Regions from separate parts of the Lysinibacillus sp. FSL M8-0134 genome, predicted to be linked through region 3. Evidence: riboswitches for the same ligand, from Rfam matches in the RefSeq annotation. Region 3 holds a riboswitch; each other region holds the start of a gene.
The links. Region 3 has a riboswitch for cobalamin ahead of MKY49_RS20790 (ATP:cob(I)alamin adenosyltransferase). Riboswitches for the same ligand answer to the same signal wherever they lie in the genome.
Positions count from the first base shown of each region.

Region 1 (7,804 bases), on a different contig from region 3:
GACATATATCTCATATCTTAATAATGAACTACAACTTATCAAAACAGGAGGTTATAACATGTTTCAACGAAGACGCCATCCGGCGAAAGGTCCACACTGCTGTCCGCCACAAACAATGCCAACGCAATTTGATCCACCACAATTTTTACCACCAGAGCAATATGTACGCACAAATTATATCCATACAGTTGTTCCACACGTACAACCAGCACATGTAACAACAGTGAACAAACATATGATTGATCATCAATACTATTTCCCATGCACAGAATCTGTCGTTAATGAATGCTGTGAAACACATACAATGTGCGGTATGCCGCCTAACCCTTGCCATATGCCACACCATCATAAACATATGGGGTATTAATAAAAAACTGTCTAACCGTACACAGAAATTTAGACGAAAAAAACCGAGTGACCTCATAAGCCACTCGGTTTATCTTTTATGATTAATACATTTTTAAATATTGATCGCGTTCCCATTGATGGACTGTTGTACGGTACATATCGAACTCGATTTCTTTTGCTTCTTTAAAGTTTGCATAAATATGCTCGCCTAATGCTGCTTGTGCTACTTTATCTTTTGCAAGTAATGTTAAAGCATCATCTAATGCTGCAGGTAGGTTTTCAATACCATTTGCTTGACGCTCTTCTTCTGTCATTACATAGATGTTGCGATTAATAGCTGCAGGTGGTGTTAAGCTTTGACGAATACCTTCAAGACCTGCTTCTAAAATAACAGCCATCGCTAAATATGGGTTTGCTGAAGGGTCCACTGAACGTACCTCTACACGAGTTGAAAGCCCACGAGCTGATGGGATACGAATGAGTGGTGAACGGTTTTGTGCAGACCATGCTACATAACATGGTGCTTCATAACCAGGTACTAGACGTTTATAAGAGTTAACTGTTGGGTTTGTCACAGCTGTGAAGCCTTGTACGTGTGCTAGAACACCCGCCATAAATTGCATAGCTGTTTCAGAAAGTCCTAATTCAGTCGATTCATCATAGAATGCATTTTCTTTGCCTTTAAATAGTGATACGTTAAAGTGCATACCAGAGCCCGCTTCACCAAATAGTGGTTTTGGCATAAACGTAGCATGTAAGCCATGTTTACGAGCGATTGTTTTCACTACTAATTTGAATGTTTGGATGTTATCACATGCAGTAACAGCATCAGCATATTTAAAGTCAATTTCGTGTTGTCCTGGAGCTACCTCATGGTGAGAGGCTTCAATTTCAAAGCCCATTTCTTCTAGCTCTAATACAATATCACGACGGCAGTTTTCACCAAGATCTGTTGGAGCTAAATCGAAGTAACCACCATGGTCATTTACTTCTAACGTTGGCTCGCCTTTTGCATCTAATTTGAATAAGAAGAACTCTGGCTCAGGCCCTAAATTGAAGCTTGAAAAGCCCATGTCTTCCATTTTTTTAAGAATACGTTTTAGGTTATTTCGTGGGTCACCAGCAAATGGTTCGCCTTTCGCAGTGTAAACATCACAGATAAAACGTGCTACTTTCCCTTTTTCAGAAGTCCAAGGGAATACTACGAAAGTATCGAGGTCAGGATATAAATACATATCAGATTCTTCGATTCGAACGAAACCTTCAATAGATGAGCCATCAAACATCATTTTATTTTCTAGTGCTTTGTCTAATTGACTTACAGGAATCTCAACATTTTTAATTGTGCCAAGAATATCTGTAAATTGTAAACGAATAAAGCTTACGTTTTTTTCTTCGATGAGACGTTTAATGTCCTCTTTTGTGTATTTACCCACAGTTTTCCACACTCCTATAATTTGTCTAGCTTTTATGTTTACCCTACCCTATTAATTAATAGAATCGAGATAAATCCCCACGTCGGATGGATGATTTTTGCATGCGCTGTGCTTGTCGCATTTCTTCTCGCATGATTTGGCGTAATTCTGAATCACTTAAATCTTGCTCATCAATTGTAGCAACAGGATTTTGCTTTTTAGCAAATATTTTTTTAATCTTTGCCATATTCATACCCTGTTCTAAGTAGTCTTTAACCTCAAGCAATGTGTCGACGTCATTTAGTGAGAACATTCGACGGTTGCCTTCTGTTCGGTGCGGCTCAATTAAATGGTGTTCTTCATAATAACGAATTTGTCGTGCCGAAAGTTCAGTTAATTGCATCACAATACTCATCGATAATAACGGCATAGTTCGTCTAATTTCACGACTCATTTAAGTCCTCCTCCAATACCCGCTTATCATATAACGAAATTTTTTCACTGTCAACCAAGCATGTAAGGTTTCCTAACATGACAATGTTATTTTTTTAAAAGTGCTAGAAAATTGTAAAAAACTGTTCAAATTTTTAATTTCCACATGATTATTTTTGAATAGCTTGAACAGCACTGCAAATAGCAAACTTCACATGTTCATATGTCAGTCCACCCTGTATAAAAGCTGTAAACGGCGGACGTATTGGACCATCTGCTGTCAATTCAATACTAGAGCCTTGGATGAATGTTCCCGCAGCCATGATGACATCATCTTCATAGCCGGGCATATAGGCTGGTTCTGGTGCATAATGGGCATTTATTGGGGAATTGGCTTGTATTTCACGACAAAAGGCAATCATTTGCTGTGCCGTTTGGAATGAAACAGATTGAATTAAATCCGTGCGATTCGCCTTATAGCTTGGAGACGTATTCATCCCGATTTCCTCTAGCATGGCTGCCGTAAAGATTGCCCCTTTTAATGCTTGTGATACGACATGGGGTGCTAGGAAGAATCCTTGATAAAAATCTCCTAGTGTATTTAATGTAGCCCCCGCCTCTGCCCCAATACCCGGAGATGTCATGCGATAGGCACATTTCTCCACCAAATCGGCACGGCCAGCAATATAGCCACCAATTTTAGCTAAACCACCACCAGGATTTTTTATCAGTGAGCCGGCCATTAAATCAGCCCCAACCTCTGTAGGCTCCTGTGCTTCTACGAACTCGCCATAGCAATTATCTACAAAAATGACCGCTTGTGGGGCCAATTGACGAATCTTTGCGCACATTTCCGCAATTTCTGCAATCGTAAAGGAAGGTCGTGTCGCGTAACCTTTTGATCGTTGAATTGCAATCATTTTAGTTTGCGGAGTAATAGCCGCTTCCACACCTGTCCAATCAATTTCTTGGTTATTCAGTAAATCGACATGGCGATAGCCGATTTGATAATCTTTCAAGGAGCCTGTATCTTTGTCACCACCATCGACAATAGATTGCAATGTATCATATGGCTGACCAGAAATATAAAGCAGCTCATCACCAGGACGAAGTACACCGAATAGACTAAGCGTGATCGCATGTGTTCCGGAAATGATTTGTGGTCGTACAATGGCAGCCTCTGCACCGAATACTTCCGCATAAACACGCTCTAGATTATCGCGTCCCTCATCATCATAGCCATAGCCGTTTGATGGATGTAAATGATAATCACTTACTTGATGCTTTCTGAAAGCTGCTAGCACCTTCTGTTGATTATAAAATGCCATTTCTTCGACCTTTGCATGATAAGGTCGAACTCGCTCCTCTATTTGTGCTGCTAATGATAGCGTTTGTACTGATAAGTTAGATGTAAACGTCATTCTTTTCTTCTCCATTTCACCGTTGTCCCGCATTTCAATCAGTAAGATATTTATGATCTAAATTGAACTAACTCTCTCTAGAATTTGCTAATCAACTACTGGTATATCAACGCTCATGACAGATCTTTTTCTTTATTTCATTATCATCTTAACAATTTGTATGTGTACCTGCAAAACTTGCCTATTGTTTCTAAGCGCATTTTACGCTAAGCTAATGTGCGGACTTGTTTCAAGAAGCGTGTTTAATGACTGAATTTGGCTCATAAATCCATAGATTTTGTTTCAAGAAAAGTCTTTTAACATAAAAAGAAGTTTATTTATTACTAGAAGGGGTGAAAGGAATGGCTTGGGAGGTTTTTAGTATTATCGGAACAATTGCCTTTGCTATTTCTGGGGCAATTATTGCCATGGAAGAAGAATACGATTTATTCGGTGTCTATATACTCGGAATTGTAACTGCTTTTGGCGGGGGGGCTATTCGAAATTTACTTATCGGACTACCTGTCACGACCTTATGGGGGCAGGATATGATGTTTCAAATTGCGTTAGCAGCGATTACTATATTTTTTATTTTCCCTCATCATTTGATTCAGCATTGGCATCGTTGGGGTAACTTCACAGATGCGATTGGCTTATCAGCATTTGCAATTCAAGGTGCGTTGTATGCCGTGAAACTAGATATGCCTATTAGTGCTGTGATAGTAGCTGCTGTCTTAACTGGTTCGGGTGGCGGCATTGTGCGTGATTTATTGGCTAGACGTAAACCATTAGTTCTACGAGATGAGGTGTATGGTGTTTGGGCTGCACTTGCAGGGCTAATTATTGGATTTGAAGTGTTTACAGGAGACATCTTCCTTTATATTTTATTCGCCATCATCACAGTGTTACGCATTCTTTCCTATATGATGAAATGGCGTTTGCCTTTACGTAAGCTAAATCGAGCATAATGAGTGGGGAATAAGCCCAAATAGTATTGGAACTATACAGGCTTATTCCTTTTTTATTTAGCTAATAGTTGCATCGCTTCCTCTAACGTCACCATATTGTTCATCATGGAGCAGGCTGCATCTAAAATGGGAAAAGCTAAGGCGGCACCAGAGCCTTCTCCTAAGCGCATGTTCATATGTAGCATTGGTTCAATGCCGAGTAACGCTGCGGCAATTTTAGCACCCGGTTCCTCTGAAGCATGGGAAGGGATAATATAATCTTTTACTTTCGGTTCAAGCTTATATGCGATAAGTGCGGCAATAGTTGAAATAAAACCATCAATCACAACCGGCTTACGATGGACAGCTGCCCCTAGTATGATACCAGCCATGGCCCCTATCTCTAAGCCCCCGACTTTAGCTAATACATCTAAACCGTCTTGAGGGTCTGGTTGATTGACCTCAATAGCTTTTTTAATAACCGCTGCTTTATGAGCAATGCCACCATTGCCTACACCTGCCCCAAACCCTGTTACTTCAATTGGATCACATCCAGTCAATACAGCTAAAATAGCAGCACTAGGTGTTGTATTACCAATGCCCATTTCACCTGTGCCAAGTACATTAGCCCCTTTTGCTATTTCCTCTGTCGCCACATGAATTCCTACTTCAATTGCTTGAATGGCTTCCTCTTTAGACATGGCAGGTCCTTTTGCCATATTGTCTGTACCGTACTTTATTTTATTGATGATGACACCTGCACCGTGTGGAATCTCTTCTTTCACCCCTACATCTACTGTGACAACCTTGGCATTGGTAATGTTTGCAATTGCACAAACGCCTGTACCACCTTGAGGGAAATTTAATGTTTGAAAGACCGTAACATCTTGTGGATTCGTGGTTACACCTTCTTCACAAACACCGTGATCAGCAGCACAGACAATAATGACCTTTTTATCAACGAGCGGATATAATTGTCCAGTTATCCCAGAAAGCTGCACAGCAATGGACTCTAGTTTTCCTAAACTACCAGGGGGCTTACAGAGAGCATCTATACGCTTTCTTGCTTGCTCCCTCGTTTTCATGTCAGCACCTTGGATGTTTTGTAACGTGTTTTGTAGTAATTGCATGATAATTTCTCCTTTCCTTTTAAGACAAAAAGAAAAAGCCTGTAGTTTATCGTCACAACAAATAAACTACAGACTTTTCCATCATCCATACCTTTTAAAGCAAATAGGCAGGTCTCCTGGCTCAAGTTCAACATTCCACAGCACCTTCCCAGCAACGCGCTAGTGGTATTTACTATAGAACTCCCTTATACAGTGGCGGGTCCGCTAAAGATTTTCACTTTATTCCCTATTCTCCCCTTTGGGCACCTAATGCTTTTATTAAATTACTTTAAATCTACGACAGCTTATTCTTCCTGTCAAACCCTTTTACACTTTTTCGATTTCACTTTGTAATGTGGAGCCTAATAGGAGAATGGCTCCTATTAGTTGTAGCAGCGTCATTTTTTCTCCAATAATCATCGTGGAGATCACTAATGATGTCAGTGGATCAATATAGCTAAGAATAGCTATACTTTGACCTTTTAGCTGTGACATGCCTAAAAAGAATAAATAAAACCCTATACCTGCATGGACAATGCCCAATACGATGAGTAATAGAATAGAAGCAAAATTTATTTGCATCACCTGAAAACCCGTCGTTCCTACAATATAGAGGCTGAGGAAAAATGCAGCTAAACAGAGTTGGATAATCGTATTATGTGGTTCCTTTAACCCGCGAATATTTTTATTTGTAAATGTTAGTAGGGTGTAAAAGCATGCCGCAATCAGACCATAGACAATACCAATTAAGTGTCCACTATTTTCTGCGTTCTGACTTTGCATTATCAAAAAAAGACCGATAAGTGCTACACCAACATAAACTATTTTTCTTGCAACTAGCTTTTCTTTTAAAATAATAGGCGATAAACAGATGACCAATACGGGTGCAAAATAATAACTTAGGGCAGCATTAGCAATGGTCGTTTCCTTATACGCCTGAAATAAAAATATCCAATTTCCACATAAAGCAACACTTGAAATTAATAACGGCCATTTATTCAGGACAATAGCGCTTCTTGCAAAGCTTTCCTTTTTATAAATAAAAATTAGTAGTAAAAAACAAGCACCAATGCCACTCATCCAAAAGGCAATCTCACTAGAAGCTAAAGGAATATACCTTGCAAAAACACCGACAGCACCAAAAATAACCATAGATAATACAAATGCTAATTTTCCGCTCATTAAAAATTCCTACTTTCTACGCATATAGTTTGAGCCTATACAGTAGAATCTAATAAGAATGAGCAATCAGTTATCGGATGCCTAAACAGTAGATTCTACTGTAAAGACATTGTTGGGGGTGCTATTGATCGAAACATACAAAATCCCTCCTTCATTTCATGTTATCATAACATATTTCTGAAAATTCAGGAGAGTTTGTCTTTGAAAAAATGAGGTAAATTATTCAATAATCTAAATGATGAAAAAGGAGAAGATACGATGAATGCAAAAGAATTAAGAAACGCCATTGCTGAAACATGTGAAACTCATGATAGCCTGTATGCCCAGCTCGTAAAACCAATTAATCAGTTATTAATGGACATCGACGCATCTATCAGCGAAGAAACAGCACATACAATTATAAAAAATTTAAAATTATTTCATAGCGGACATAAATACATTACGGAGTGTCACTTTGATGAAAGTGACAATTTTTTAAAGGATGGTATTGAGCTTCTCCAAAAGGGGGATCTTGCGAATGGTGCACTACAAGTTTACGGGGCTGGTTTGAACTTTGCCAGTTATGCTGCAAAGATTAAAGGACAAAAAAATGTGAATCTTTATAACAATTTTGCAGAAAACTTTGGTTACATTATGAATTCATTAAAAGAATAGAGCTAAAAAAGAAAGAGTAGGCACTCTTTCTTTTTACGTATCACATTATTTAAATTCTAATTCTCCATCATATGCAAGCATGCCGCCTTCAAGATTTGTTACATCAAATCCTTGAGCTTCTAAATAGGCGCAAGCATTCGCAGAACGAGCACCAGCCTTACATACAACAATATACGGCTTTTCTACATCTAATTCATCTAAACGCTCTGGGATTGTCCCAAGGGCAATATGCTGAGCGCCAGGAATCATGCCATGCGCTACTTCTTCGTCTTCTCGAACGTCAATAATATATAGGTCTTCATTAGCATCCAATAGAT
Region 1 covers NZ_JBBPAJ010000001.1:1,129,441-1,137,244, reverse strand. The annotation lists gene MKY49_RS05510 (CotD family spore coat protein) at 59-367, shown strand; gene glnA (type I glutamate--ammonia ligase) at 450-1,784, opposite strand; gene MKY49_RS05500 (MerR family transcriptional regulator) at 1,840-2,217, opposite strand; gene MKY49_RS05495 (methionine gamma-lyase family protein) at 2,366-3,616, opposite strand; gene MKY49_RS05490 (trimeric intracellular cation channel family protein) at 3,958-4,563, shown strand; gene cobT (nicotinate-nucleotide--dimethylbenzimidazole phosphoribosyltransferase) at 4,617-5,672, opposite strand; cobalamin riboswitch at 5,762-5,937, opposite strand; gene MKY49_RS05480 (DMT family transporter) at 5,979-6,833, opposite strand; gene MKY49_RS05475 (hypothetical protein) at 7,092-7,487, shown strand; gene MKY49_RS05470 (rhodanese-like domain-containing protein) at 7,533-7,804, opposite strand, start outside.
Region 1: it holds a riboswitch for cobalamin, as region 3 does, so the genes downstream of both, cobT (nicotinate-nucleotide--dimethylbenzimidazole phosphoribosyltransferase) here and MKY49_RS20790 (ATP:cob(I)alamin adenosyltransferase) in region 3, are expected to answer to the same signal.

Region 2 (7,804 bases), on a different contig from region 3:
AAAGTAGCTTCTCGGAAATCACCGCCCGATGTGTGTTCATTGTGCCCGCGACCTGTCAACAGCGTAAAATGAACATCGGTTAGCGGGAAGCCTGTCAGTAGTCCATGATGCTCCCGTTCAAATAAGTGCTTTTCAACAAGTCGTTGGTTACCTACTGATAAATCATCCGCATGACAGGCATTGCTAAAAGTTATGCCTGTTCCACGTGGATTTGGTTCCATTAATACATGCACTTCCGCATAATGCTTGAGTGGCTCAAAATGGCCATAGCCTGTAACCGTTGTCGCAATTGTCTCCATGTATAAAATTTGTGGCTCTCCGAAAGAAACGACTAATGAAAAACGCTTCTGTAATACCTCAACGAGTACCTCTAGCTGAATAACGCCCATTATATGCACGTGGATTTCCTGGAATTTTTCCTGCCAGAGAACACGTAATGAAGGCTCTTCCGCTTCTAACAAACGAAAAATTTGTAGCACTTCTTTAATATGTTGGTCGCCTTCATATTGTACCTTTGCCTGTAAGGTTGGGACGAGCTCGTACGGCTGCGATTGTGTAGTACTGCCAATGCGGTCTCCAATAGTTGCCTGACTTAACCCTTTAACAGCAAATATCTCACCCGCTTCAACATGTTGAACGGTTTCAAAGCGATTGCCATTATAAAGGCGAATTTCTGTGATTTTTTCTGTTGTCTCGCCAAAGGTAAATTCATCCCGCACATGTAAGGACCCCTGCATGGCCTTCATAAAGGTTAAACGCTGGTGGCCGTCGTGTCGTATTTTAAAAACCTCTCCCTGAAACGGTGCATCCTGTTCAAAATGAGTATCGGTTAATAGAGGAAGCTGGGCAATAAATTCCTGAATGCCCTCATCCTTTAAGGCCGAGCCTGTAAAGCAAGGGAAAGCACATTCACTTGTAATCATGTCCTTTAGCTGTGCTAGACATTGTTCATGTTCCAACGATTCATTCAAAAAGGCATCGAGTAATTCTTCATCTCGCTCTGCCAGCCATTCCATCATACTACTAGAAAGATAATCTGCTCGAAGCGGTTCATCGATCAACAAGACATCTGGTGAGCAATCTTTACGTAGCTGCTTCATGACTGCCTCTACGTTGGCCCCTTCACGATCGATTTTATTGATAAAAAAGAAGGTTGGGACATGATATTTACGTAACAGCTGCCATACTGTTTCTGTATGACCTTGCACGCCCTCCACTGCACTGATAATAATAATGGCGTAATCCATGACTCGAATGGAACGCTCCATTTCAGGGGAGAAATCGACATGCCCTGGTGTATCAATTAACGTGTATGTATCATCGCCGATGTTCATGCGACCTTGCTCGGCAAATATGGTGATGCCACGCTTGCGCTCTAATTCATGATTATCGAGAAAGGTATCCTGGTGATCGACACGGCCTCGGGCTTGAATACTATTTGTATGAAAAAGTACTTGCTCAGAAAATGTTGTTTTCCCTGCATCGACATGGGCAAGTACACCAATTGTTTTGTACATAACCAATCCTCGTTTCTATCCATTGCTATCTTCCCATTGTAACAGAATTCTCGTAGAAATATTTCTTGTAAAATAGTTCGTCTTTATGTCGAAATAGTGCTAATATAATGGGGATTATGGATGTCACGCCATGTTCCTCATTGCGTGATTAATCTTCTTCTGCTAGTCTATCAATAGTATTAACCATTATAAAATGTATTGGTGCAAATGGCATTTGTCATTTGCTTAAAAGGGAAATCGGTGTAATTCCGATGCTGTCCCGCAACTGTAAATGGGGAGTCTATACAACGTGCCACTGTAGTGTAGCTATGGGAAGGCGTATAGATGATGAACCTAAGCCAGGATACCTGCCAATATGAACTGTTAACTAAGAACCACGAGGATGGGGATAGTGATAAAGGTGACCATACCATTTTTTCACTATGCTTCTCTCTTGGCGACAAGAGGGTTTTTTTATGCCCTCAAAACTATATTCATAACAAAGGAGATTAGGACATGAAGAAATGGAATAGTTTATGGCTCATCATGGTCATTGCCTTAGTAGCTGTTTTAGGCGCTTGTAATGCAACGGACAACAAAGAGTCTGCAGAACAGGGTGAAAAGGTTGAGCCGTCCGAGACAGCAACAACAGAAGTAACGATCGAAAATAATGATACAACGCAAACATACAAGGAAGCACCAAAAAAAGCGATTAGTTTAAATCAGCATGTAACGGAAATCATGCTGGCATTAGGATTAGAGGATTCCATGGTAGGAACAGCTTACTTAGATGATACAATCTATGAGCCATTACAAGAAGCTTACGATAAGGTCCCTGTGCTTTCAGATCAATATCCAACGAAGGAGCAAGTAATTGATGCAGAGGCGGATTTCTTATATGCAGGCTGGAAAAGTGGCTTTGGTGAAAAGGGCGTAGGAACTCCGGAAGAGCTAGAGGCATTAGGGATTCATACGTATTTACATACAGCTTCCAATATGACAAAGCCGACATTAGAGGATATTTTCACTGATATTCGCAATATCGCGAAGATTTTCCGGGTGGAGGATCGTGGAGAAGCCTTAATTGAGCAAATGACGAAAGACGTAGAAAGTGTACAGTCGAAATTACCGAAAGATGATGAAAATTTACGTGTGTTAGTGTTTGACAGCGGTGAAAAGGATATCTTTACAGCTGGTCAAAACTTTATGAATGAGCTAGTGACCATCGCTGGTGGTCAAAATATTTTTGGTGATGTGGAATCCGGCTGGACAACCGTATCAAAAGAAGATGCAGTAGACCGTAACCCAGAGGTGGTGGTTGTCATTGATTACGGTGAAACAACAGCAGAACAAAAGATTCAATTCTTAAAAAATGATCCCGCATTAAAGGAGATGGAAGCTGTTAAAAATGAGCGCTTTGTTATTCTTCCGCTATCAGCAGCATCTGAAGGAGTTCGAGCAGCAGAGGCGATTGAAATTTTAGCAAAAGGCTTCTATCCTGAAAATTTTTAATCTAACAACAATCCGAGCTAGCGTTTTTGCTAGCTCCTTTTTCATAAGGAGAGATATCCATGAATGCATTTCAAAAAAACGTACCAGATCAAACCTTCGAAACACTTAGCCAACAAGGCGAATTTACACGCTTAGCTGTCAGTCCTGGCATTATTAATAAGCATTACACGCCAGCACAATTTCAAAAAATAGCCGAGATTGTTGGAGAAAAGGGGGCAATTAAGTATTCGGCTTCTTATAGTATTATAGTATCCGTCCCGACGAGTGCTGCCGCACAAGCTGTTCAAGCCTTACAGGAAGCGGGTCTACATATTGCACCAGCAGTACCTAATATCGTCATGAAGGCATGTGATTTTTGTGATGGTGAAAAAATGGAGGCAGTGCATATTACAGAACAGCTTTATCATACGTTAGAGAGGATTCAGGTCCCTTCAAGAGTGCGTGTTAACGTGAATGGCTGTGCCTCTGCCTGCTATAACCCATCTTTTGATGATATAGGACTCGTTTATCAAAACGAAAGCTTTGATGTTTATTTAGGGGCTATACCGATGGGGGCAAAGGCACAGGCTGGCACATTATTCGCAAAAAGGGTAGGAGTAGAACAGATTGAAGGCTTTGTGCTACAAATTATAAGCCTTTATCAGGAGTATGCACGTCCTCATGAGCCCTTTTATAAATTTTATCGTAGAACAAAATCCACTGAATATTGGGAAATAGTAAAAGATTCTATCAAATAGCAGGAATATTACTTAGGGTGTCGAAGTATTGTAATAAGGCAATAAAAATTACAAATCCAAAGGAGTAAGAACATGACATCGAAACAAGGAATTCAACCAGAAGATCTTTATCACTTAAAATCGGTAGCAGATCCCCAGCTATCACCTGATGGCACTGAGGTAATATATGTAGAGACGCGTATTGATGAAAAGAAAAAAGACTATATATCCAATTTATTTTACATACACTTGAAGGATAGAACGCCAAAGCAATGGACATTTGGAGAGGATAGAACAAGTTCTCCTGTTTGGTCTCCGGATGGCAGTCAAATTGCCTTTTTGTCAACGAGAACGGGGCAGCCCCAAATTTATGTTTTGTCAAAAGCGGGGGGTGAGGCAAAACAAGTGACACATTGTAAAAATGGTGCGTCATCTCCTGTATGGTCACCGTGCGGAAAGAAAATTGCCTTTTCTGTTAAGCTAGGGAAGGATGAATCTATCTTAGACAAGGTGGAGGATGAAAAGAAAGAGGAGAAAGAAGTAAAGCCTCTCGAAATAGACAAGATGAAACATAAATCAGATGCAGGTGGGTTCTTGAATTTGGAGCAGTTTACCCACATTGCCATCGTCGATTTGGAATCGGGTGAGCTTGAGCAAGTGACGGAAGGAAATGAACATTTCCATCTTGATACATGGTCGCCAAATGGACAATATCTTACGTATTTAGCAGATAAAGCGGAGGATCTAGATTTCTCATTTAATATCGATATTTTCTTATTAAATGTAGAGACAAAAGAGACGCGCCAGCTTACGCAAGGAACAGGCATGTATTATCAAACATCATGGTCACCGAATAGTCGCTTTATTTCCTATGTAGGAAGTGAAAGAGAATTTGAAAATGCTACGCAAGCTAAGCTATGGGTGTATGATTTGCAAGACAATGTGCTGACATGTATCACAGGTGAATTTGATGCACCGATTGGGGATTTTGCTATTGGAGATTTCCTACAAGGTGTAGTGACACCACGTGTTCAATGGCTGAACGATAACAAAAGCTTCTACTTCCAAGTAACAGATCATGGCAATGCGGTGATTTATTTCGGTAATATAGAGGGCGAAATCTACCCAGCTATTCACGATGATCAATATGTTTATGGTTTCTCACTTGATGCTCAACAGGATAAAGCAGTTGTTGCTATTAGCACAACAACAAATCCTGGCGATTTATTTTACATCAACTTGCAAACAGGTGACAGAGAACAGCTGACATCCATCAATGAAGAATTTTTAAAGACGAGAACCTTAGCGGTACCAGAAGCCATTGAATTCGAAGGAGCAGAGGGCTGGAAGGTTAACGGCTGGATTATGAAGCCAGTTGGCTATGAAGCTGGGAATAAATATCCTCTCGTTCTTGAAATTCATGGTGGGCCACATGCCATGTATGCCAACACCTATTTTAATGAGTTCCAAATCTTAGCTGCTCAAGGCTTTGCCGTGCTTTATACGAACCCACGTGGTAGTCATGGCTATGGTCAAACATTTGTCGATGCAGTACGAGGTGATTATGGTGGTAATGATTATCAGGATCTGATGGCTGCCGTAGACTACACGTTGGAGCACTATGATTTTATTGACCAAGACCGTCTTGGTGTAACAGGGGGAAGCTATGGAGGCTTTATGACCAACTGGATTGTTGGCCATACGAACCGCTTTAAAGCAGCCGTGACACAGCGTTCCATTTCGAACTGGATTAGCTTCTATGGTGTTAGTGATATTGGCTATTACTTTACAGACTGGCAAATTCAAGCGGGCTTTGACGATATAGAGAAGCTATGGCATCATTCTCCACTGAAATATGTAGATAATGTGGAGACACCTTTATTGATTTTACATGGTGAAAAAGATTATCGCTGTCCGATTGAGCAGGCAGAGCAATTATTTATTGCATTAAAGCATCGTAAAAAAGAAACAAAATTCGTGCGTTTCCCTGAGGCTAATCATGAGCTATCTCGAAGCGGAAAACCAACGTTACGAATTAATCGACTCGAATATATTCGCGATTGGTTTGTGAAGTATTTATAAGGTTTTATTCGTGGCTTAAGAACTTTCTTAGGCCACTTTTTTACATAAAAAAAGAATCACAGCAAAGTGTGATTCCCTCCTAGTTAGTCGATCTTTTGAATGAATACGACCTTCAAGTAATTAAATTCAGGGTATTCCCGAGGCACACGGAAATCCTTCGGTAAACCGTATTCCTCGACAATTTTATAGCGTGTACGAGTCTCTTTAAAGGCTTGGTCAATAAAGCTTTTAAACTTTTTCATACCAAAGCTTGCATTATTGGTAGAAGCAACAATGATACCGTTTTTGGCCGTAATCGCAATCGTGTCCTTCAGTAATTTAGGGTAGTCCTTCGCCGTTGAAAACGTCATTTGCTTCGTACGTGCAAAGCTAGGTGGGTCTAATACGACAAGGTCGAACTGTAATGCATGACGCTGCGCATATTTAAAATAATGAAAGACATCCATCACTTTTATATCCTGTGCTTCATAATCAATGTCATTGACACTAAATTGCTCAATCGTTTTAGCTAGACTGCGTTTAGCTACGTCCACACTCGTTGTTTTATTAGCGCCTCCGAGGGCAGCTGCCACAGAAAATGCCCCTGTATAGGAGAACGTATTGAGCATGTTGGTGCTGTTTGCATAACGCTCACGTATAGCCAATCGTACCTCACGTTGATCAAGGAAAATCCCCGTCATCGCGCCATCATTTAAATGAACCGCATAGGTCATGCCATTTTCCTTCACCAAAAGGGGAAATTCGCCAGGCGTGCCCATGACAAAATCATCCTGTTCCATGTACTGCCCTTTACTATCAAAGCGTTTTTTCTCATAAATGGCTTGGTAGTTGACTGTTTCAGCAAGCGCCTCATAAACCATTTCTTTAAATGAATAAATGCCCTCACTATACCAACTCACCATATAGTACCCATTAAAAAAGTCAATTGTTAAACCACCAATGCCATCTCCTTCACCATTAAAAACTCGGAAGGCAGTCGTGTTGTCATTGTTAAAAAATGCTGCACGATTGTCGATCGCTTTTTTGAATTTTTTTATGAAAAAAGCTTTATCAATCGTTTCGTTGGCATCTGTTGTCAGCACCCAGCCAATCCCTTTATTTTGGATACCGTAGTATCCTGTGCCGATAAATCGATTATGGTGATCCATCAGCTTCAGGAGCGTTCCTTGCTCGGTAGGCAGCTGTTTTGCATTCACTGCATCCTTTGAAATAAGCGGGTAGCCTTTTCTTAATTGATCGGAAAATGGCTGTTGTATTTGTAGAGCAATTGTTTGTGTCATCGTGTCATCCTTTAAAAAACGTTTTGCTCTATTATCGCACTGTTTGAGTGGGATAGCCAAACTTATTTTAGGAATTGGGCGATTTTTTCCACCGTTTCAATCGTTGCATCTTCAAAATAATTCATTTTACTAAAATAGCTATGAATTAAACCTGGCATTGTGACATGCTCTACGGTAACACCAGCGTCCATTAGTTTTTGTGCATAGCTTTGGCCTTCATCAAAGAGCACATCTGCCTCGGCCGCAATAATCATTGTCTTGGGCATACTACGAACATCCTCTAGCTGGAGCGGAGATACAAATGGGTTTGTAAAATTGGATTCATCTGTATAATGCTGTGAGAACCACTTCATGCCTTGAATATCTAAGCCAAAATTTTCACCATATAAGTGATAAGAATCCGTAGTAAAATTCACATTTGTCACGGGGTAAATAAGTACTTGGGCTTGTAGTGTTGGGCCTCTCATTGTAGAAGCTAAGTAAGCAACAACTGTCGCTAAATTACCGCCAGCACTATCCCCAGCAACAGTCAATTGACTAACATCTCCACCAAACGATTCCATATGGTCATGCACCCATAGTAAGCTATCATAGGCATCATGCAATGGAATTGGGAAGGCGAACTCAGGTGCTAAACGATAATCAACGGAAACGACAATAGCCTGTGCCCGATCTGCTAATAGCTGACAGCCTGCATCAGCCGAATCTAAATTGCCGT
Region 2 covers NZ_JBBPAJ010000001.1:2,067,864-2,075,667, forward strand. The annotation lists gene MKY49_RS10455 (translation factor GTPase family protein) at 1-1,517, opposite strand, end outside; cobalamin riboswitch at 1,700-1,886, shown strand; gene MKY49_RS10460 (ABC transporter substrate-binding protein) at 2,013-3,008, shown strand; gene MKY49_RS10465 (precorrin-3B methylase) at 3,068-3,745, shown strand; gene MKY49_RS10470 (S9 family peptidase) at 3,818-5,806, shown strand; gene MKY49_RS10475 (class I SAM-dependent rRNA methyltransferase) at 5,890-7,086, opposite strand; gene MKY49_RS10480 (alpha/beta hydrolase) at 7,149-7,804, opposite strand, start outside.
Region 2: it holds a riboswitch for cobalamin, as region 3 does, so the genes downstream of both, MKY49_RS10460 (ABC transporter substrate-binding protein) here and MKY49_RS20790 (ATP:cob(I)alamin adenosyltransferase) in region 3, are expected to answer to the same signal.

Region 3 (7,804 bases):
GCTACAAGTAAGGATAGAATCACAATTACTCGAAAAATCAATTTCCTAGCATTAAATTTATTCATAAACTCACCTTCTTTGCGAAAAAATTAAGTTAAGTGTACCATAAATCAAATTTTATTACGTTCTGAATCAATAAAGGTAGGGATAAATTATGGAAAAAGAGATTTTGCAACTTTTTAGTAATCTAACAGAGCGTGACCACGATATTCAATATGAATCTTACGAGGAACTAATGAAAATTATGCAGGAGCCCGTAGATTGGACATATGCAGTATGGGAACAGCTTGTACAAGCACTTACATACAAAGATGGACATGCTCGTGCACGTGCTGCACAAATTTTATGTGCCTTAGCCGCAAAAAGTGATCCAGAAGAAAGGGTATTGGAAGATTTTTTGAAAATTTGGGCTGTGACGTATGATGAGCGATTTGCCACGGCGAGGAACGCGTTACAAGCTATTTGGAAAATTGGATTAGCAGGTCAAGTACAAAGAGACTTAGTTGTCTCGTATCTAGCTAAGAGATTTCAAACCTGTTTGGATGAAAAGCATCCCTCTCTTATTCGCTATGATATTATTATTTCTTTTAAAAAGCTTTATGATGAAACGAATGACTCTAAATTAATAGCTATTGCACACCGCTTAATTGATGAAGAGCCCGAAGTTAAACACAAAAAGAAATATAAGGCAGCCATCCGTTCAAAGTAGCGAGATGGTGTTTTTTTGTACAGATGTAAAGTTTCTATTTGGAGTACAACTGTTTTTTCCTATTAATATATGGTAAACTGCTTTACAAATGAAATATTCTTGCAGAATAAAGGTGCTAACTAGCACAATCGGGAATTCGGTGAAAAACCGAAGCTGTTTCCGCAACTGTAAGTACAGCCATTATAAAGATATACCACTGTCTCCAAGGAGATGGGAAGGTTCTTTATAGCTCATTAAAATTCATTAATGAACTGTACAAGCCAGGAGACCGACCTTTATTTGAACGTATAACAACTCTTCGGAAGCTAGGAGGATATACGGCAAATTACATAGGTAATGTCATAGTAATTGGCAATCATTATGTTATTTTCGTCGTTCCTTTGCTTAAAGGAGCGGCGTTTTTTTATGCTATCGTTCATGTAAGAATTTATCAAAATGGGAAGGGGGTACATCAAGTGAAAAAGGATGCACGTTATTCTTGTTATCCGTTTATGCGTGAAAAGGCTTCAACGGTTGATTATGAGATTCGAACAGATAGTCTCACAACACATCTAGGGGTTGCATTAGCTGCAGTAAAAAAGGAGGATGTACAAGTTGTCGTAGATGATTTGCTGCTTATGTTACCTATGGCTTACCATGTCAATGGTTCAGTCCGAGGAAAGCTAGCAGTAACAGAAGAAGATCTTTCTTGGTTAAGCGAACGCTATGACTTTTATGTTCGTCATGTGAAGGAAGAAATACAAAGTTTTGTTTTACCTCAGGGCACAGAGGCTGCTGCTGCTTTACATCTTTGCCGCAGTGAAGCCAAAAAATCATATCGTACATTACATAAGGTTTCAGAGGAACGAGAGGTACCAGCTATCCTTTTCGACTACTTAGGCTTGTTAGCAAATGTATGCTTTGTCATGGCAGTCTATATGAATCACCAAGCAGGTATAGCTGAAATACCGTTTATTAGTAAATCCTATCCAATGAAAAAGAAAAGGGAGAGTAAGAATGAAGAAAGTATTTAATTTCCAATGGCTATCAGTGCTAGTACTAATATTAGTTTTAGCAGGTTGTGGTACCTCAGAAGATACAAAAAATAAAGAGGCTTCACAGGATACGCAACAAACTGAACAAACAACCTACAAAGTAACAGATGATCGTGGTGTAGAAGTAGAATTTAAAGAAGTACCAAAAACTATTGTTTCCTTACAACCAAGTAATACGGAGATTTTATTTGCACTAGGTGTTGGTGAGAAAATCGTAGGAGCAACAGAGTATGACACATATCCAGAAGCAGCACAAAAAATCGAACGAGTATCTGATTCTCAGAATTTCGATAGTGAACGCATTATAGCCTTAAAGCCAGATGTGGTCATTGCTTACACAATTGGCTCTAAGGATGCATTGAAACCATTAGAAGATGCGGGACTGAAAGTTTTTGTTATTGAATCTGCCACATCATTTGATGATGTTTATGGGGATATTGAACAACTAGCTGCTGTAATGGGTGTTGAAGATAAAGGAAATGAATTAAACGAACAGATTAAAGCGAAAATTACTGAAGTACAAACAAAGGTGAAAGAAGTAAAAGCACCGAAAAATGTTTATTTAGAGATTAGTCCTAAGCCAGATATTTATACGGCAGGCGCTGGAACTTTCCAGCAAGAAATATTAAATGCAGCCAATGTTAAGAATGTCTTTGCTGATTTAGACAATTGGGCGCAAGTGTCTGAGGAAGAGGTTATTGCGAAAAATCCAGAGGTTATATTAACAACAGTAAACTATACAGAAGATCCTATAGGGGAAATTTTGACACGTGATGGTTGGAATACTGTGAAAGCTATTCAAGATAAAGCTGTACAGTCTCTTGATACTGATATCTCTAATCGTCCTGGTCCACGTATTGGAGAAGCAGTAGAATTAGTAGCTAAAGCTGTGTATCCAGAGTTATTTAAATAACAATTCAAGGCTAGCTGATCTAACGGCTAGCCATTTTTATATGGTTAGTTATTACCTAGCGTGAAAATTGGAATTAATTTAATTTGTTCTATAGAATAAAGGTAAGAATGCTTAATAATTTAGGGAGGGTAGTGAATGGAACAGTTAGATACACAGGTTATTCCGTTTGAGGCAGTCTATAATTTCCGAGATATGGGGGGATATAAGACAAGGGATGGACGTATTGTAAAGAAGGGTTTATTCTACCGCTCTGCAGCACTTGCTAAAATGACATCAGCAGATAAAGAGCGATTTGAAATGTTAGGTATTAAAACTATTTTTGATTACCGTGACAACAAGGAAGCACAGCATAATCCTAACCCCGTGTTCTCACATGCTCGATATATTCAAATACCAGCAAAGGGTAATCATGCTTTTGAAATGCCCACAAATGCTGGTGGTAAAGATTTTTATAAAGTAGTAAGCCCCGAAATGTTCCGAAATTTTTATGCGCAAATGCCTTTTAATAATCCCTCATTTAAGGAGCTAATGAAAACCATTCAAAATCCTGATAATTTAGGTCTTGTTCACCATTGTGCAGTTGGAAAAGATAGAACAGGTATAGGAGGCGCCCTGATTTTACTAGCTTTAGATGTACCAGAGGAAACAATCATGGAAGACTACCTAGACACTAATATACACTTACAACCCATGGTGGAAAAAATGGCTCAAGCTATTCAGCATCAGTATAATGAACAAGAATTACAGCAATTTTATGCATTGATGTCTGCTCGTGAAGATTATTTACAAGCAGCATTGGATGCTATGGATGATCTCTATGGCTCAAAGACTGCCTTTATGGAACAGGAATTTGGACTAACAGCTGAAAAACGTAAGCAATTACAGTCTTACTGTTTGATGTAAGGAAAAGCCCTTTCACAAAGCTATGTGAAGGGGATTTTTTGTGTGGAAGCGCTGTCTTATCATAAACCTCTTTACAGTCTGAAAATTTGTGATAAGATACAATAGATTTTCAAGAAAAAGATAGGAGAAGTGAAAGTATTGGCAGACACAATTAAAGAGACAAATAAGTTAAGTCTATTCCATTTAACGTGGCCTATCTTCTTAGAAGTATTTTTATTTATGTTAATGGGACTAGCTGATACTTTTATGCTCAGTGCTTTATCAGATAATGCTGTATCAGGAGTAGGTGCAGCCAATCAATATATCCATATAGCTATCTTGATTCTTGAAGTGGTTGGTAATGGTGCATCCATTGTAGTTTCCCAATATTTAGGTTCAAGACGGTTCTTCGAAGCAGCAAAAATATCAGCTTTAGCTGTTACAATGAATTTGGCCGTTGGGCTTTTGATGAGTATTCTATTTTTCTTCTTTGCTGGTCATTTAATGACAATGATGAATTTACAGGGAGAAGTACTCCACTATGCGCAAAGCTATTTAGCAATCATCGGGAGTTTTATTTTCCTTCAGGCTATTATCAATGCTTTAGCTGCAATTATCCGCGTACATGGTTGGACGAAGCAAACAATGTACGTATCACTTGGTATGAATATATTACACGTGGTTTTAAATTATGGTCTTATTTTTGGGAATTTAGGTTTTCCAGAGCTTGGTGTTAAAGGTGCAGCTATTTCTTCTGTTATTAGTCGAGGTTTAGCGGTACTCGTATTTTTCTGGTTGTTATATCAGGTCATGGAAGTGCGTATAAAGATTCAATATTATTTCGAGTATTCTAAGGAATATGTAAAAAAAATATTGAACATTGGCCTACCGTCTGCATTTGAGCAGGTTCTTTATCAGTTTTGTCAAATCATCTTCTTGTATTATGCAACATATTTAGGAGCAGAAACATTAGCGGCACGACAATACGCCATGAATATTTCAATGTTTACCTATTTATTTGCGATTGCTATTGGTACAGGAACAGCAATCATTATTGGTCGTCATGTAGGTGCAGGGAAAAAGGACGATGCTTATCATCAGCTTTGGACTAGCGTACGTGCGGCATTTGTTTTTACGATTATAATGGTCGCTTTTGTCACGATTTTCCGCAAGCAGCTTATGCATGTTTTTACAGATAACCCTAACGTTATAGCAATTGGAGCATCCGTGTTAGCTTTAAGTATTTTACTTGAGACGGGCCGCACGATGAATATTGTTGTCATTAACTCGTTACGTGCTTCAGGGGATGCGAGGTTCCCTGTGAAAATCGGATTTCTGTCAATGGTTTGCATGAGTCTTCCATTGGGTTATTTATTTGTCTTTGTACTGGATTGGGGCTTGGTTGGAATTTGGCTAGCCATTTCAGCAGATGAATGGTTGCGGGCAATTATCGTATACTTTAGATGGAAGAGCCGTAAATGGGAGCGATTTGCCCTCGTTTCACCTAACGAACAGAAGGAGGCATAGCAATGGGTGCATTATCTAAACGTGCAATAGGGGCAGCATTAATGGATCAACAGATTAATCTTTTTGCTTGTCCGGTTTGTCAGCAATCGATGTATGTTTATGAGCAAGGGAGGTTGGTTTGTTCTGCCAACCATTCATTTGATATTGCCAAGCAAGGCTATGTCAATATGCTAACGAATAGCGTCTCCTCTAAATATAGTAAGAGTCTTTTTGAATCCCGCAAGGCTGTAATTGATAGCGGAATCTATGATGTAGTGGAAGCTAAAATCAGTGAGATTGTAGCGCCTGCAAAAAAAGTGCTTGATACTGGATGTGGAGAAGGATCACATTTAGCTCGAATTATGAAGGCCAAAAAGTATGGGATAGGTATAGGAATTGATATAGCAAAAGAAGGCATAATGGCTGCAGCTCGTCATTATCCACAACAAATTTGGTGTGTAGGTGATTTGGCGAAAAGTCCGTTTGCGAAAGCAAGCTTTGATGCAATTTTAAATATTTTATCACCTGCCAATTATGAGGAGTTTAAACGGCTTCTTGCGCCTGATGGCTGTATTGTAAAGGTTGTGCCACAAAGCGGATACTTACAGGAACTGCGTGCTCAATTATATGCAGATTCAAGCAAAGAAACCTATTCTAACGAGCAGATTGTTGCACGTTTTCAAGATAGCTTTCATGAGGTTACCAAAGAACGTGTTACCTATACTCTACCACTTGATGAGAATCTTGTGCCCGCGTTATTAGAAATGACACCAATGGGCTGGCATAAAAAAGAGGATAAAGACCTCATATTAAATGCAATTACAATCGATGTAGATCTACTAGTGGGGAAGGCTTAGATGGTCGCAGGCAATTGCAGTATACTGGTCTTTTCGATTACAATGGGAATAACTATTGAATAAGGTAGGAATGTAACAGTGTATAAATTAGCAGCAAATGTTGTCAAAGTAATATTGAAATTAATGGGCTCAAAGGCTCGTGTATATGGAGAAGAAAACTTACCAAAAGACGGTGGGTTTATTATAGCTTGTACACATACAGGCTATGTTGATATTTTAAACCTTGGTGTAGCCATGTATCCACGGGAAATTCATTTTATGGCAAAGAAGCAATTATTTGAAATGAAAGGCCTTGGATGGCTTATTGAGCGTTTAAATGCCTTTCCGGTAGACCGTGATAATCCTGGTCCAAGCGTGATTAAAATTCCTTCACAGTTATTGAAGGAAGGCAAAATCGTGGGGATTTTCCCATCTGGAACTCGAAATGCAGAAGGCTCTGATTTAAAACAAGGAGCGATTACAATTGCACAGCTGGCAAAGGTGCAAATTGTTCCTGCTGCTTATGTTGGTGCACGCAATGCTGGAGATGTAATGAAGCGTGGCAAAGGCTATTTAATTTATGGTGAGCCGTTTTATGTAACAGGTAAAGGCAAAGAAGGTCGTGAACAATTTACACAACACCTTGAACATGAACTGATTGCTTTAACAGAAGAATTACAGAAACGAATTGCAGTCAAATAAAATAAAGTGGCACTCAGAATCAACTTGATTTTGAGTGTTTTATTGTGGGAGGATAGTAGAATGATTCGAGTACTTTTCGTGTGCTTAGGCAATATTTGTCGCTCTCCAATGGCAGAAGCTGTCATGCGTGATTTAATAGAGAAAGAGCATTTGAATGATAAAATTGAAGTGGATTCTGCTGCTACGAGTTCGTGGCATGTTGGTGAGCCCCCTCATCGTGGTACACAAGATAAGCTTAAAGAGTATGGCATTTCTACTACAGGAATGCGTGGTCGACAATTGCAACAAGCTGATGTTGAAAAATTTGCTTACATTATAGGTATGGATGAAAGTAATATTCGCAATATCCGTACGATGTTAGGTGATCCCCATTCACCAAAGATATTTCGTTTTTTAGATTTAACAGAGCATCATAAGGACGTCCCTGATCCTTACTATACGGGAGATTTTCAAGAAACCTACGATTTAGTACGTGAGGGATGTCAGGCGTTACTCGTAAAAATAAAACAAGAGTTGTTGTAAGGCGATACTAAATAGCGCAAATTTTAACAGTTATTGCTTTAGAAAAAGTTCGCTTAAACATTGGTATATCTAGCTTTGTAAGCATCATTGTGTTATTATTTGCAGAGTAAAGATACGATAAGTATTTAATTACCATTTTCAGATATGCAAAGGTGTATCTATTATTTTTATAAAATTATCTTTTGAAAGAGAGTGGAAACAATGGGTCGTAAGTGGAATAACATTAAAGAAAAGAAAGCGTCTAAAGATCAAAGCACAAGCCGTGTCTATGCCAAATTTGGTCGAGAAATTTATGTGGCAGCTAAATCAGGCGAACCAGATCCAGAGTCAAACCGTGCACTTAAGGTAGTTCTTGAACGTGCTAAAACATATAGTGTTCCAAAACATATTATAGAAAAAGCCATCGATAAAGCAAAAGGTGGCGGTGATGAAAGCTTTGACGAATTACGTTATGAAGGCTTTGGACCAGCAGGCACAATGATTATCGTGGATGCTTTAACAAACAATGTGAATCGTACAGCATCTGATGTTCGTGCAGCATTTGGTAAAAATAATGGGAATATGGGTGTCAGTGGTTCTGTAGCTTATATGTTCGATTCAACAGCAGTAATTGGTTTAGAGGGCAAAACTGCTGATGAAGTACTAGAAATTTTAATGGAAGCAGATATTGATGCTCGTGATATTCTAGAAGAAGATGAAG
Region 3 covers NZ_JBBPAJ010000002.1:192,608-200,411, reverse strand. The annotation lists gene ytvI (sporulation integral membrane protein YtvI) at 1-65, opposite strand, end outside; gene MKY49_RS20795 (hypothetical protein) at 155-709, shown strand; cobalamin riboswitch at 803-1,000, shown strand; gene MKY49_RS20790 (ATP:cob(I)alamin adenosyltransferase) at 1,165-1,722, shown strand; gene MKY49_RS20785 (ABC transporter substrate-binding protein) at 1,706-2,656, shown strand; gene MKY49_RS20780 (tyrosine-protein phosphatase) at 2,792-3,559, shown strand; gene MKY49_RS20775 (MATE family efflux transporter) at 3,698-5,065, shown strand; gene MKY49_RS20770 (putative RNA methyltransferase) at 5,068-5,901, shown strand; gene MKY49_RS20765 (lysophospholipid acyltransferase family protein) at 5,980-6,582, shown strand; gene MKY49_RS20760 (low molecular weight protein-tyrosine-phosphatase) at 6,643-7,104, shown strand; gene MKY49_RS20755 (YebC/PmpR family DNA-binding transcriptional regulator) at 7,306-7,804, shown strand, end outside.

Region 4 (7,804 bases), 150 kb from region 3:
AATCCCCAAGCAATGCCGCTCCAAAATCCCCTATTAATGTTGCAAAATAAGCCATTAATCCAATTGGTGCATAGTACATCACTAGCTTGATGACCTTCATAAATACTTCCGAACCACTTATTAAAAAACGCGCAAACGGCTTACCTGCTTCTCCTGTTAATCCTGTGCCAAGCCCGATTAAGACAGCAAATAAAATAAGTGCTAGCATATTACTTCTGGATAATAAATTCATAAAATCAGGCACAGTGAAGGTGTTAACTAATTGTTCAGCAAAGCTTAAATCCTCTGTTGTTTCAGGGGATACAATCTGAACGGATACCTCAGCCCCAGGGGGATAAATAGTAACAGCAATTAACATGATAATGGCGGCAATAATGCCTGTTGCTATAAATACGAGCATCATTGAGCCCATAATTTTACCTAAACGTTTGAGGCTTTCCATACTAGCAACGGAGGATGCAATGGAGAAAAACACTAATGGCACAACAATCATAAATAATAAATTAATAAAAATATCACCAAAAGGCTTTAACACCGTAGCCTTCTCACCAAAAAGCAAGCCAATAATAACACCTAGAAGAATGGCAATTAATAAAAACATAGAAAACCGATAAGCCCTCAGTTTTCCCATCTTCACATCCCTTCAAGGATCATTTACACTTCAGTGATATTGCTTGTAAATTTTTTAAGCATGCTCCGAAGAACAATGTGACTTGCTAGACGCTATAAAAATTCGTATATCCCCTCTGCAATAAACTCCGCTGGGCCTCGCATCCAAACATGGTCATCGTCAGCCCATCGTATGTTTAAGTCACCTCCACTCAGATGAACAGTTATCTCTTCTCCCCTCTGACAAAAACCATTTAAAATAGCAGCTACTACTGCAGCACAAGCACCTGTTCCACACGCCTCCGTAACACCAGAACCTCGCTCCCAAACTCTAAATTGTAAGGCTTTTGAATGGATGACCTGTACAAATTCAACATTAACACGATTAGGAAATCTCACATCATTTTCTATAATGCCTCCTAGTGTTCTTAACGGCGCTTTTTCTATATCATCGATAAAAAATACCGCGTTTGGATTTCCTAAAAACAACGCTGTTAGGAACAAATTATGTGGAGGCACTGTAAATAATTCATTGATGACGAGCTTATTAGGGGTACCTAACATCGGTATATCTTTACGATACAATAAAGGTTTACCCATATCGACAATCACATCTATGACTGTATTATCCTGAACCACTACCTCTACGTACATAATGCCTGCTTTTGTTTCAATTGTAAAAAACTTTTGTCGCACAATTTGGCGTTCAAAAATATATTTTGCAACACAGCGAAGTCCGTTTCCACAGTTAGATCCCTCTGTACCATCCTTATTAAAAATGCGCATACCACAGTCAGCAATTTTAGAAGGTTGAATAATAATTAATCCATCCGAGCCAATGCCTGTATGGACATTTGCTATCTTTTTAGCTAATTCACAAAAGATATTGTCATTATAATCATACCTGAAAAGATCAAGATAAATATAGCTGTTGCCAATACCATGCATTTTCGTAAAGGCTATTTTCATACATTCACTCCTTGTAAAGGATGGTAGATGTATAGACTTTTAACTTTCTTATGATTGGTTAACCTTTTTGGCAAATTGCTCTGGAACATATGTAAGATAAGGCTTACCAGTTAGTGGATGTATTTGAATATCAGCAAAAACATGAAATACTTCCCGTAACAACGTTGGAGTAAGTACTTCTTCTGGCGTCCCATGACAAACTATTCGTCCATTCTGTAAAACGTAAATTTGATCACAGTACATTGCTGCGATATTTAAGTCATGTAAAGCCGCGACTACAGTTAAATGTAGAGTTTGAATTAAGTCCATAAGCTGGAGTTGATGCTGTATATCTAAATGATTCGTCGGCTCATCTAATATCAATACCTTAGCTTGTTGTGCCAGAGCACGTGCAACCATTACGCGCTTTTTCTCTCCACCGGAAAGAGAGCTAAAGCTTCGTTTCTCCAAATGTGAAATACCAGTTTGTAGAAGAGCATCTGCCACAATTCGGAAATCTTGTTCTTGATCAAGCTCCAATAGTTTTTTATGTGGCGTTCTTCCCATACTGACTAAATCATGTACTGTGAAGTCAAATAAAACAGGTGTTTCTTGACTAACAACGGCTAAATTTTTAGCAATCGATTTACTTGATTGCTTTAAAATATCTTGTTCGTTTAATAATACCATACCACTTTCCGGTTTTAGCAGACGATACATATTTTTTAGCAATGTGGATTTGCCGCTACCATTAGGGCCAATGAGTCCAACAAGTTGTTTTTCTTTTATTTGAATACTTACTTCATGTAGTATACGCTCATCGTAAATGGAGAATGATAGCTGCTTTGCTTCTAATGTCATATAAGTTAGTCTCCTTCACCGAAAGAATAATTGTTACGACGGAGTAGCCAAATAAAAAATGGTCCTCCACAAAAGGCCGTTATAATACCAATTGGCATTTCTTGAGGTGCGATGATTATTCGGGCAAAAGCATCTGCCCACACTAAAAAGATTCCTCCAATTAAAGCACTAATAGGTATCACATATTTATAGTTTGACCCCACAATTAACCGAACGATATGTGGAATGATTAATCCCACAAATCCAATAGAGCCACTGACTGCGACAAGTACACCAGTTAACAACGAAACAAGTAAAATGAGCTGAATACGAAATTGCTGTAAATTAACCCCTAACGTTACAGCTGCCTCTTCCCCTAGTAATAATAAATTTAAATTTCGATAGTGTAGCCATAGTAGCCCAAATACGAGGAAGAATATGAAAGCCGGGATTACAATATTATTCCACTTGGCTCCAGCTAGACTCCCTAGCATCCAAAACATAACAGCCTTTAAAGCCCCTTCTTGTTTCGACATCATCAAAATGAAATTGGAAACGGCCGTTAAAATAAAGGACACAGCCATCCCCGCCAATAACAAGCGAAAAATTGAGACACGACCACCAACTCGTGATAAGAAAAATACGAGCGCAATGGCAAGTAATGACCCTAAAAATGCAGATACAGAAAGAGCATAGATTCCTAAAAATGAAAAGGCACCTAAAATAATTACTGAGGTCGCTCCAACAGCTGCACCTGACGAAATCCCTAATATATAAGGGTCAGCAATGGAATTTCTCACAAGTGCCTGAATTGCTGCCCCAGCAATAGCTAGACCAGCTCCAACAATAGCTGCGAGTAAAACACGTGGTGCTCTTATTTGCCAAATAATGATTTCCTGTGAGCGACTCCAGTCTTGCTCTATGCCATTTTGTATAATGGGGATTTTAGAAAGAATAACTTTCCATACATAGAAGGGTGTAACTGATACAGACCCAACCATAACGGCTATTGTCATAGAAACGATTAATACGAAGAAAAGTATTAAGGAAAAAAACATAAATTTTTTATTCATCCGTTTAAAGCTCCTACTAAGTATTGATGGATGAAGCAATAAAAAAAGGTATTCCATACGAAAATACGCATAGAAATACCCTAGATTAAACAAAGTCAGAAAATATCCAGCTATTGTCCGTAATTGCTTGCATCCTCGTGGGCATTACAGGTATTACTAATGGCAGGTCTCCTGGCTTCGAATCAGCATCCTATAATGGCCTTCCCATACTAACACAGTGGCAAAAAATATTATAAGACTCCTCGTTACAGTTGCGGGACAGCGTCGGACTTCCACCGACTTCCCTTTTAAGTGACATTCAAAAAATATCACACCAATAGTACTTAAAGTTATAAAATTGTGACGATTCTATCATACATTTTTATAATTAGTTAGTCTACACTATAATTGAGTTAACTTAAAACTATAATAAGGTTGACACAATTATATTCGTTTTTTACACTAGCAGTAAGAAGGTTTATAACGAGGTGAAATTTATGGCTACTGCTACACAACAGAGTCATCATAAATTAAGAACTATTGACATTACCTATATTGGGTTATTCTCAACACTTATGATGATAGGGGCTAATATTACCTCCTTTGCCCCATTTATGATGGTGGGTGGTGTACCGATTACACTACAAACGTTTTTTGCTATTTTAGCAGGACTGGTTCTTGGTAGCAGAAAGGGTGCGCTCGCCTGTACAGTTTATATGTGCATAGGATTAGCAGGAGCGCCTGTTTTTGCTCGTTTTGGTGGGGGAGTTGGACAAATTTTAAGCCCTACCTTTGGGTTTATTATTACATTTATTGGAGCAGCATTTGTTGCAGGACTAATTGTAGAACGAAGTGCAACAAAGAAAAGCTATATTGCGGCAGCGTTAATCGCAACTGCGCTTAATTATTTCCTAGGGACAAATTGGATGTATTTTGCCTACAAACTATGGGCAAGTGCACCAGAGGTCTTTTCATATAAACTAGCTTGGCTCTGGATGATCCCCCCACTACCAAAAGATTTTATCTTAGCGATTTTCGCTGGCATCTTCGCCTATCGATTACAAAAAACATTGAAAATCATGCCCATTCAATAAATAATTCCTCACATCTTTCTTGTTAGATGAAAGATGTGATTTGATTTTTGGTAGTAGATCATGTCCATTATTTCTGCACATTTATTTGCTACAGTATTAGCAAATAGTGAGGAGGATATAACATGATATTCAAACAAAAATGGTCAATGGCACTACTATCAGTATTAGCTTTACTTACTTTATCTGCTTGTACGGTGGATCAAACGAAGCCTGCGTCTACATCTAATCATACGACTGAAGAAATGGATCATTCGACAATGAACCATTCAAGTTCAGGCGAAGTACCAGCTACATTAAAAATTGCTGAAAATCCGAAGTTTCCTGTAGGAAGTACAGCTATTATTACGAACGGGCATATGGACGGTATGAAAGGTGCAGAAGCAGAAATAGTCGGGGCCTATGATACGACTGCTTATGTTATTTCCTATGAACCAACTACAGGTGAAGAACCTGTTAAAAATCATAAGTGGGTCATTCACGAAGAATTAATTGATCCCGAAGAAGCACCTCTGGCTCCTGGTACAGAAGTAAAAACGGATGCAGCGCATATGGAAGGTATGGAAAATGCGCTTGTCCATATTGAAGAGGCTGTACAAACAACTGTTTATATGGTGGATTACACTTCCACTTTAAATGGTGAGGCAGTAAAAAATCATAAATGGGTAACAGAAGAAGAGTTAACTTCAAAATAATTTAAACAACCTCTCCCAGTAGGTATGGTAGAGGTTGTTTTCTAGTTTTTATGTTCAAGTGCTGCGGACTTATGCCATTTATAACCGATACCCCATACTGTTTGTAAATAATCATCCGCAGGGAAGCCGCTTTTTCTTAATTTTTCTCGTAAATTACGCACATGTGAATCAATCGTACGATCTTCAATCATTACATTATATCCCCAAACTGTGTTGATAAGATGTTCTCTGGAAAATACTTTATTTTGATGATTTAAAAATAAGGCTAGCATGGAAAATTCCTTTGGTGTTAATGAGATTGCCTTTTGTTGAAAATAAAGTTCAAACGCTTCCTTATCTAATCGTAGCCCCTCAAAGCATATAACTTTTTCATCTATTTTCGCCCTTCTTAATACCGCATGTATACGCGCTAATAACTCTTCCTCATCAAAAGGCTTTAAAATATAATCATCAGCACCCATGTTTAAGCCTTTTACAATATCAGCATGCTCTCCTTTTGCCGTAAGCATAATAATAGGCACATCCCAAAACTTCCTAATTTCCTGGCAAGCTTGCCACCCATCCATCTCCGGCATCATAATATCCAACAGAACTAAATCCACATGCTCTTCTTCTAAATAATCGAGTCCTTCTAGAACGGACGACATGGCTCTACAATGAAAAGTAGGCTCTAAGTAAAGGGTCAATAAATCTAACATTCTTGGCTCATCGTCTATGCATAAAATAGTCTTCATTCGCTTCTACTCCCTTAAACAATAATTCAAAAGTAGTCCCTTTATTGATTTCACTGCTAACCTTCACTTTCCCCCCATGTGCCTCTACCAATTCCTTAACAATAGCAAGTCCTAGACCAGAGCCACCTAGAGCACGACTACGGGATTTTTCCACTCGATAAAACCGTTCGAAAATATAAGGTACATCCTCCGCTGGAATCCCTTTTCCTGTATCTTTCACAATGATGCTTATCACATCTTTGTTTTTTTTAACAGTGACTGAGGTGGTTTCTCCAGGTGCACAGTAGATTAACGCGTTATTTAATAGATTAAGGAGGATTTGCTCTAGTCTTGCTTCATCTGCCCATAGAAGTAAGCCTTTTTCACAATGTACATCGAAATATATACCTTTCTCTTGAAAAGCAGGATGTAATTTTTCTTCCATGCTTGTAATAAATGAATGTAGCTGGATACATTGTTTTTCAATTACAAATGAGTTTTCATCCATTTTCGCTAAATCAAATAAATCCTTGATGAGTCGAGAAAGTCTATTGGTTTCTTCTATTATAATGGCTAAATACTTTTGACGATCTTGCTCTATCAAATCCCGTTTGGCAAGAATGTCGGTATAGCCTTTAATAAATGTTAGTGGGGTGCGGAGCTCATGTGCAATGCTTGACAAAAACTCCTTACGCTCTTGCCTTAAATGATTTAAGTCATTAGACAACAGTTGGATGGCATTCGCTAAATCACCAAGTTCGTCTTTTGAATTCGTAGAAAGGTCGACTGTAAAATCACCTTTACTCATGTTCAATGTAGCCTCTTTCATCTGGATTAATGGTTTTGCAAGCTTTTTAGATAGCACGATAATCACCGCTATAGTGACAAGACCAGAAACAATGCCAACTATAAGAAAATGCTTATTTAAACGTTTCATTAAGGCGTGGATGGAATCTGTATGTTGAAACATAAAAACGTAGCCAATCGTTGTTTGCTGTTCTTTAATAGGACTGATAGTGGCAATAGCCTTAGCCTCTTGCCAGTTAGCTTGCAATACTCTTCCCTTATAAGGTATTTCCCCGTCTATCTTACTGAACATATCTCTAATTTCTGGATGGGGTTGCGATGAAGCTAGTATTTCTCCCTGATGATTAGTAACCACTACATCCGTACTTTCATCCGATTCCATAAGTACTATATGGGCCAAGGTTTCGTTATTAAAGTTCTGTTCTAATATTGTACGATGGGAGTTTCCCCTTGCTTGTAAGCTTGCTAATTCCTCTTCAACACGAGAATTAGTCAAGGAGGCATGTAAAAAAAACATCATAAATGTTTCGATACAAAATAATGTGATGAAAAAAATGATACCTAACTTCAGTGATAACTTTCTCATCTATAACCACCATTTTTCTTTTTCTTAAAAGTATAACGTGTAAATGTGAAAAATCCATGCAGAAGTAAAAAAAGCCCATAAGTATATTGAATACCTATGGGTCAGATTAATTTAAATGTATTTTTTTGCCCAGTTTAAGAAGTTATCAATGACAACGTCAAGGAATTTCACAGTGCCTTCATCTGTTAAATTGCCTTCTGCATCGAATTTAGTGTGAACAGCACCAATATAAACATCATTGCCACTTAGTAATGGTGAGTTAATACCAGGAGAGAATAAAATATCACGTAAATGTAATTGAGCTTTTACAGTACCTAAGTTCCCCATAGATGCGCCCATAATGATAGATGGCTTACCAATCATTACTTTATCTACACGAGACAACCAGTCAATGGCATTAACCATCACACCTGGAACTGTACCATTATATTCTGGTGTAACCCATAGCACAGCATCTGCTGCT
Region 4 covers NZ_JBBPAJ010000002.1:39,514-47,317, forward strand. The annotation lists gene MKY49_RS20020 (dicarboxylate/amino acid:cation symporter) at 1-631, opposite strand, end outside; gene dapF (diaminopimelate epimerase) at 724-1,578, opposite strand; gene MKY49_RS20030 (ABC transporter ATP-binding protein) at 1,627-2,418, opposite strand; gene MKY49_RS20035 (FecCD family ABC transporter permease) at 2,424-3,470, opposite strand; cobalamin riboswitch at 3,615-3,803, opposite strand; gene MKY49_RS20040 (biotin transporter BioY) at 3,947-4,543, shown strand; gene MKY49_RS20045 (YdhK family protein) at 4,666-5,235, shown strand; gene MKY49_RS20050 (response regulator transcription factor) at 5,277-5,969, opposite strand; gene MKY49_RS20055 (HAMP domain-containing sensor histidine kinase) at 5,941-7,341, opposite strand; gene MKY49_RS20060 (NADPH-dependent FMN reductase) at 7,453-7,804, opposite strand, start outside.
Region 4: it holds a riboswitch for cobalamin, as region 3 does, so the genes downstream of both, MKY49_RS20035 (FecCD family ABC transporter permease) here and MKY49_RS20790 (ATP:cob(I)alamin adenosyltransferase) in region 3, are expected to answer to the same signal.